Regions from separate parts of the Lonsdalea populi genome, predicted to be linked through region 2. Evidence: predicted binding sites of a transcription regulator. Region 2 holds the regulator's gene; the other holds the start of a gene.
What was found. The regulator LexA, encoded in region 2, represses DNA repair genes until DNA is damaged. The targets are predictions, from matches to a motif close to TNCTGTATGTACATACAGNA.
Positions count from the first base shown of each region.

Region 1: I6N93_RS08470 (metal-dependent hydrolase) is a predicted target of LexA. The motif match lies at 1,994-2,013, and genes of this name have one in related genera.

Region 1 is NZ_CP065534.1:1,940,465-1,944,677, reverse strand. It holds gene I6N93_RS08475 (L-cystine transporter) at 1-1,261, opposite strand, end outside; gene I6N93_RS08470 (metal-dependent hydrolase) at 1,377-1,979, opposite strand; gene adhP (alcohol dehydrogenase AdhP) at 2,182-3,198, opposite strand; gene hxpB (hexitol phosphatase HxpB) at 3,440-4,105, opposite strand.
Region 2 is NZ_CP065534.1:3,283,534-3,287,746, forward strand. It holds gene I6N93_RS14510 (LysR family transcriptional regulator) at 1-506, opposite strand, end outside; gene I6N93_RS14515 (pirin family protein) at 617-1,318, shown strand; gene zur (zinc uptake transcriptional repressor Zur) at 1,403-1,912, shown strand; gene lexA (transcriptional repressor LexA) at 2,119-2,730, opposite strand; gene I6N93_RS14530 (diacylglycerol kinase) at 2,843-3,211, opposite strand; gene plsB (glycerol-3-phosphate 1-O-acyltransferase PlsB) at 3,343-4,213, shown strand, end outside.

The DNA.
Region 1 (4,213 bases), 1.3 Mb from region 2:
TCAGGGGTTCGATTGAAATAAGCAGAGCCACTAGCGTGACCGGAAGCCCCATCGCAGGCAGGACGATCAGTGCCGCGAAGGTCGCGCCACCGCCCACGCCAGCGACGCCGGCGGAACTGATGGTGACGATGCCCACCAGCGTGGCAATCCAAACCGGGTCCAGCGGGTTCATGCCAACCGTTGGCGCGATCATCACCGCCAGCATGGCCGGATACAACCCCGCACAACCGTTTTGACCGATGGTGGTGCCGAAAGAGGCGGCGAAGCTGGCGATAGACTCCGGTATACCCAGACGTCGGGTTTGCGCTTCAATACTCAGTGGAATCGTGGCCGCGCTGGAGCGGCTGGTAAAGGCAAAAGACAGTACCGGGCCAACTTTACGGAAGAAGCGAGCCGGGTTGATGCCGGTCAGCGAGAGCAGCAGGGCGTGAACGACGAACATCATGGCCAGCCCCAGATAAGAGGCAACCACGAAGCTGCCAAGCTTGATGATGTCCTGCAGGTTTGAGCTGGCCACCATCTTGGTCATTAACGCAAGCACGCCGTATGGCGTCAGGCGCATAACCAGTCGCACAAGCTTCATCACCCACGACTGAAGCGTATCGATAGCGGTTAAAACCCGCTGGCCTTTTTCGGCGTCTTCTTTCAGCAATTGGAGCGCGGCGACACCCAGAAACGCGGCGAAGATGACCACGCTGATAATGGCTGTCGGACTGCCGCCGGTTAGATCGGCGAAGGGATTTTTGGGGAGAAGAGACAGGATTAACTTCGGCACGGAAAGATCGGCGACTTTACCCGCATAGTTGCTTTCAATTGCTGACAACCGGGCCGTTTCCTGTGCCCCTTGCACGAGTCCCGAAGCGTTCAGTCCGAACAGGTTGGTGACGAAAACTCCGACCAGCGCGGCGATCAACGTGGTAAAAAGCAGCGTACCGATAGTTAGAAGGCTGATTTTCCCGAGCGACGAAGCGTTGTGCAATTTGGCGACCGAACTGAGAATAGACACAAAAACCAGCGGCATAACGATCATCTGCAACAATTGAACATAGCCAATGCCGACGATATTGAACCAGGCTATCGACTGAGTAATGACCGGTGCGTTACTACCGTAGATAAGGTGCAGCCCCAGACCTAATAACACGCCGAGCACCAGACCTAGCAGCACTTTCTTTGCCAGACTCCAGCGTGCGTTGCCGCAGTAACTCAGCGTAATCAGCAGCAGGGCGAAAATGATAATATTCAGTATGAGCGGAAAATTCATCTCTACTTCTCCCTCGTTGGTTATCTTTTATCTTGCTCCCCGGCGTGGGGATACAGGCGCGCTAGAATAGCAGGTCTTATCGGTAGGTGTTACCGGCAAACTGGGAAGGTTGCACTTAGAAACGAAGCAAGGTGCTGCGTTGCGGTGTGAGCAACTGGTGAAGTTTTAAACTGAAACCCTGAAGCCAGTTTGTCGGCTGCGGGGGGAGCCAGCTTTCCAGCGACCGCTGGGGCTGCCATAACGACAATACAATAAGGCCCGAACACAGCATTCGTTCGAGCTGATTGCCTTTTTCGCTTTGGAGTATAGGAAAGCGAAATCGCCAGCGGCACGGCCACAGAAGCGGTACGCCTGCGGACGTCAGCATATCCGCCATGATATGGCTGAGATAGCCCACGATCATAGCATGGTAGACGTCGCCCGGAATGGGCCAACTCGCGGGGAGCTGAGTGTGGATAATGTATAGCCCGGCGATAATCGCCAACAGGCTATGGGTGAAGCCGCGATGTCCACACAGGCGCGCCACTGGAATCGATATCCACTTCAAGCGTTGGCCCAGTACCGACTTGGGGTGGTCGATATCCGGCAGCAGTGACGTCAACATAGCCGCAGGAATGATGTGCCACCAATCTCCGGCCGCAAGCGCGGGAGAAAGCTCTGCTTTTCTAGCGAAAATGGCGCAGGCAACAGCGAATAGAAGGTGGCCTTCGGCGGTCATGCGATATCTCAGGAGACTGTTATTTTATACAGTATAAAAGAATGTGACGAGAAGCGAAAGACGTGACGGCGTAACTCTTTGTGACAATAGGGATTGTTAGCAGGCGAGTTTGAGCAGAGGTACTGAGGCCTACGGAACAAAAAAGGACGTCGGAATGACAGGGAAATGCTATCCCCGTGGTGAAATCCACGGGGAAGAGACGTTATAGCGCCAGGTCGATGACAATACGGCCTTCAATCTTACCGGCATGCATACGTGCGAAAATGTCGTTGATGTTTTCTAACGGTTCAACGGCGATATTCGCTTTCACTTTGCCTTTGCTGGCGAAGTCCAGTGACTCCTGCAGGTCTTTACGCGTGCCCACGATGGAACCACGAACGGTAATGCCGTCCAGCACCATGTCGAAGATCGACAGGTCGAACTTGCCCGGAGGTAGACCGTTGAGAGCAATGGTGCCGCCGCGGCGGGCCATACCGATTGCCTGTTCGAACGCCTTCGGTGAGACCGCGGTGACCAGCACGCCGTGCGCGCCGCCGATTTCTTTTTTCAGATACGCAACCGGGTCGGTGTTTTTGGCGTTGACGGTGACGGTAGCGCCAAGACGTTTGGCGAACTCCAGCTTGCTGTCGTCGATATCGACGGCGGCAACGTTCAGGCCCATCGCTTTAGCGTACTGAACCGCCAGATGGCCCAGACCGCCGATACCGGAAATGACCACCCAGTCGCCCGGTTTGGTGTCGGTCATTTTAAGACCTTTATAGACCGTTACGCCTGCACAGAGAATCGGGGCGATTTCGTTGAACTCGACGTCGTCCGGCAGGATACCGACGTAGTCGGCATCGGCCAGGCAATATTCGGCGAAGCTGCCGTTAACGGAATATCCGGAGTTCTGCTGTTTTTCACACAGCGTTTCCCAACCGTCCAGACAGTAATCACAGTGTCCACAGGCGGAATACAGCCAGGGAACGCCCACACGATCGCCTTCTTTCAGGTGAGTGACGCCCGCGCCGATTTTAACCACGTGCCCGACACCTTCGTGACCTGGAATAAAAGGGGGATTGGGTTTAACCGGCCAGTCGCCTTCAACGGCGTGGAGATCGGTGTGGCATACGCCGGTTGCGGCAATTTTAACCAATATCTGACCCGGACCCACTTCCGGCACTGGCACTTGCTCGATAACCAGAGGCTGTCCAAAGGCTTTTGCGACTGCTGCTTTCATCATCATGAAACCATCTCCGTTGTATTGGTGGTATATCGACAGTAAGCGTAGCATATCGGTGAGATAAAAAATGTGAAAGAAGAAGCAAATTCATTCTCATTAACAGTTTGATATATATGTTAAAACCGTTTTGACGATGAAGATCACATTACTGCTTTTGTAAGGAAACGCCGGGTGCAGGAATGCTGGAGAGAAACGGAATGAGCGGGTGCTCCCGACTGACTGAGCACCGCAAGGTTGTTCAGGAAATATGGGCGGCGGTGAGCTGTTGCAACGACTCCAGTTTGACGTCAGCTAATGCCCAACGCGCGTCGTTGCGCATCTCTGCCGCCGGAACGACGATCGAGCGCATGCGGGCGGCCTTGGTCGCGATCATGCCGTTGACCGAATCTTCCAGGGTGACGCAGGAGAGTGGATTAACATCTAGCGCTTCTGCGGCGCGCAGATACACTTCGGGATGAGGTTTGCTGTAGGGGAGTAAGTCGGCGGACATTAGCGTGTCAAAGTAACCGCGCAGGTTAAACATCTCCAGTACCTGTTCCAGCATAAACAGCGGAGAGGCGGAGGCCAGACCGATCTTCAGGTTTTGACCGCGGCACAGCCGCAAAGCCTGCTCCACGCCCGGCAATAAAGGGCGTGTTTCTTCCACGCACTGAATGGTGCGATTGATGATGCGGGTGGTTACTTCTTCTTTGCTGGGGCCTTTCCAGGGAGAGTGCTGATACCAGAGCGCAACGACCATATCGATGCGCAGACCCAGCAGGTCCGGCATGCCGTCGGTCGATGACATGTCCACGCCCAATCTGCTGATGACTTCATGTATAGAACGCTCCCAGAACGGTTCGGAGTCAATCAGCAATCCGTCCATGTCAAAAATGGCCGCGTCAATGGGGTAAATAGCAGGCATAGGGTTGGGTTCCTGTGGCGGGGTAATCAAAAGAGCTGCAATTATAAACCAGTTATACGCTAAATCATTGCTTCAAAAGGCCATCCCGCAAGAAAACGTTGACTCATA
Region 2 (4,213 bases):
GAATAGAGCTTGCGCGTATTGACCTCCGACGTCGCACGGAAGTGAACATCCGGAGAGATAACGATGTCGGCGCGGTCTTGTTCCAGTCGCTCCCAGGCGCCTGCCAGCACCTCGGTCAGAATAGAAACCTGCGTGTTGGCCTTTTGCGCCAACTTATCCAGCAGCGGAAAAAGGCGTTCCGTCGGCACCAATGCTTCCACGACAATGGTGACATGGGTTTCCCAGCCGCGGGCGAGCGCTTCGGCATCCGTCGTCAGCTTATCGGCCGCTTCCAGCAGGACTCGCCCACGCTCCAGCAGCATTCTTCCCACATTAGTAAATTTAGTGCGATGACCCGAGCGGTCGAACAATACCACGTCCAGTTCATCCTCTAACTTTTGCATGGTATAGCTCAGCGCCGAAGGCACTCTGCCCAGCTCATCCGCCGCCGCCGCAAAGCTCCCCCGACGCTCGATAGCATCCATCACCCTTAACGCTTCCAATGTTAACGCTCGATCTTTCGACATAGATATTCTCATTCAGGATTTTTGAACGTCCCCACCAGATTAACTAGCTTACAATCTACCGTCCAGCCTATTACCCTCGCAGGGTCGAATACTTACGAGGACCGGACACCATGATCATTAGCAGAGCAGCAGAACAATGCGGCAAGGCTGACTACGGGTGGCTGCAGGCGCGATACACGTTCTCTTTCGGTCATTATTTTGACCCTGACCTGCTGGGATTCGGTTCGCTGCGCGTGTTGAATCAGGAAGTCCTGGCCCCCAAGACCGCCTTCCAGGCGCGGACCTATCCGCGTGTCGATATCCTTAACCTTCTTCTGCAAGGCGAAGCCGAATATCGAGACAGCAATGGCAACCACACGCAAGCCAAAGCTGGCGACGTCATGTTGTTGGCGACTCAGCCCAACCTCAGCTACAGCGAGCAGAATATTGCCAAAGACACGCCGCTGACCCGTATTCAGCTATGGCTGGATGCCTGCCCGACACGCGAAAATCGCGCGCTGCAACGTATGACGCTGAACGGCGAGCGCGCTCAATTGCTGGCTTCTCCGGACGACGAAAACGGCAGCCTGCATCTAAGACAACAGGTCTGGGTTTACCATCTGGATCTGTCCTCCGGAGAATCGTTGACGCATCCCTTGAAGGGTAATCGCGCCTACATTCAGTCCATCCACGGTGAACTTGGCATCCGTAGCAAAGCCGATGAGGGCAAAACGTTACATTGCGGCGACGGCGCCTTTATTCAGCAGGAGACGGCCATTACCCTGCAGGCAAAAACGCCGATGCGGGCGCTGTTGATCGATTTGGTGGCGTAACGCGCTCCCCTCCTGACTCGGCGTTTCTACGGAGTCATGGTAAGATAAATTATCATCCTCACCACTTTCTTCAGAGTTATAGCGATGGATTCAACCGATCCGGCCAAACTTCTTGCCCATGCTGAGCGACTGTGTCAGCAGCGCAACGTTCGACTTACGCCGCAGCGTCAGGAAGTGCTACGGCTGATGGTCCAACAGCCAGGCGCTATCAGCGCATATGACCTGTTGGATCTACTGCGCGTCGCTGAACCTCAGGCTAAGCCCCCCACCGTTTACCGTGCGTTGGATTTCCTGCTTGAACAAGGATTCATTCACCGCGTGGAATCCACCAACAGCTACGTGCTGTGCCACCATTTCGAAGAACACAGCCATACCTCGGCACTATTTATTTGCGACCGCTGCCGCCAAGTCACGGAGAGCCCTACTGAAGGCGTTGAAGAAATACTGCAACAAATTGCGCTCCAGACGGGATTCTCCCTGCGCCACAGTGTAGTTGAAGCGCACGGCCTGTGCGTTGAATGCAGGAAAATTGAAGCCTGTGATCACCGCGACAGCTGCAACCACGACCACAGTATCGTCCTCAAAAAGCGCTGAGCAGCAAAAAGTGCAGGTACGGCGTCATCGCGCCGAACGGTGGTACTGAGAATGGAATCTGAGGAAGATAGTAAATTTGAGAAGGGATTGAGGTTCAGGCTTGCGGGGAACCTTTGGTTCGGTTTTCATTTCAACCGTTACGTTCGGCGAGAAAGACCAAACGCAACGGAAGAGGTATAAACGGGGCGTTCAGCAAACCAGGTCGATCAACTCCAATCGCTGTTGCGAATGACGCCGACGGCCAACCCTTCAATGGAAAAGTTTTCCTTGCTCAAATCGACGACGATAGGTGCAAACTCTTTGTTTTCAGCCAACAGCTGCACTTTATTACCCTGCTGCTTCAATCGTTTTACCGTAACTTCATCTTCAATGCGCGCCACAACCACCTGACCGTTGTGAACATCCTGCGTTTTATGCACAGCCAGTAGATCGCCATCCAGAATACCGATATCTTTCATCGACATACCACTCACACGCAGCAGAAAATCGGCGTTTGGCTTAAACATGGCCGGATCGACCTGATAATGACATTCGATATGCTGTTCCGCCAGCAGCGGTTCCCCTGCAGCCACGCGACCAATCAGAGGCAGGCCGAGCGACTCTTCTTCCATTAACAGACGGATACCGCGGGACGCGCCGGTGACAATCTCAATCACACCTTTACGAGAAAGAGCTTTCAAGTGTTCTTCAGCGGCATTGGGAGAGCGGAATCCCAGTTGTTTAGCGATTTCTGCTCGGGTGGGTGGCATACCGGTTTGTGAGATATGATCGCGAATAAGATCATAAACCTGCTGTTGTCTGGTCGTTAAAGCTTTCATTCCGCCCCCTGGTTGTTTATACAGTTTCGCTGTGAGTATATACAGGGAAACTGCCCAAGGGAACTGAGAAATCGCGTTGTACCTTGTTTTTTGGCGTCATTCACGAGAGCTATCACGCGAAATGCCCCCACAGCAAGGCACCCCAGACTACGGCCGCCAATAGGCAAGCAACCAGCACCGCCGCCGACCCCAAATCTTTCGCTCTCCCTGCAAGCTCATGATATTCCTTACCAATTCTGTCAACCACGGCTTCGATAGCGCTATTCAGCAACTCGACGATCACAATCAGCACGACCGCGCCAATCAACAATAACCGTTCTAATATTGAAACTGGCAGCCAGCAGGCAATAATAATGCCTGCCAGAGTAAGAATGGTTTCCTGACGAAAGGCCGCTTCATGCCTCCATGCCTGTTTAAGTCCTTGCAACGAATAGCCTGTTGCCTTGACAAGGCGGGTAATCCCGGTCGCCTTATTCATGATCCTTGCTTACTCCTTTTTTATTTAGTTTCAAACGCAATTTTCGCGTCACCCCATTGTCTCATGACCACAGATATCCGATAAGGTTTCTGTTATCCTTGCGGCGCATTGCTAATAAGAGGTTCTCAGTTGTTATGTCAGGTTGGCGTAAAATCTACTATAAGTTATTGAATTTCCCTCTGAAACTTTTGGTAAAGAGCAAAATCATTCCTCTGGATCCGATCGCTGAGCTGGACATCGATCCTACACGTCCTATTTTCTACGTTCTGCCCTACAACTCCAAAGCGGACTTACTGACGCTGCGTGAAAAGTGCCTTGCGCTGGGGCTGCAGGATCCGCTTGAACCCTTGATTGTCGACGGTCAAGCACTGCCAAGCTATGTGTTCGTCAATAGTGGCCCGCGCGTATTTCGCTACTACGTGCCCAAAGAGAAATCCATCAAGCTTTTCCACGACTATCTGGATCTGCATCGAGACAATCCGTCGCTGGATGTCCAGATGGTGCCGGTTTCAGTCATGTTTGGCCGTTCGCCGGGTCGAGAAGGCCATCAGCAGGAAGCGCCTCAGCTACGTCTGCTGAACGGCATCGAAAAGTTTTTCGCAGTTCTGTGGCTGGGACGCGACAGTTTCGTGCGCTTCTCAACGCCGGTCTCGCTGCGCTACATGGCGACGGAGCACGGCACGGACACCACCATCGCCCATAAGCTGGCGCGTGTGGCGCGGATGCACTTCGCTCGTCTGCGTCTGGCCACCGTCGGTCCGCGTCTACCGGTCAGGCAGGAGCTGTTCAAAAAACTGCTGTCATCGAAAGCCATCGCCAAAGCGGTGGATGATGAAGCACGATCGAAGAAAATCTCTCGAGAAAAAGCCCAGCAGAACGCCATTACGATGCTGGAAGAGATCGCTGCTAACTTCTCTTATGAAGCGGTGCGTCTCACTGACCGCGTGCTAGGCTGGACCTGGAACCGGCTATACCAGGGGATTAATGTCCACAACGCCGAGCGAA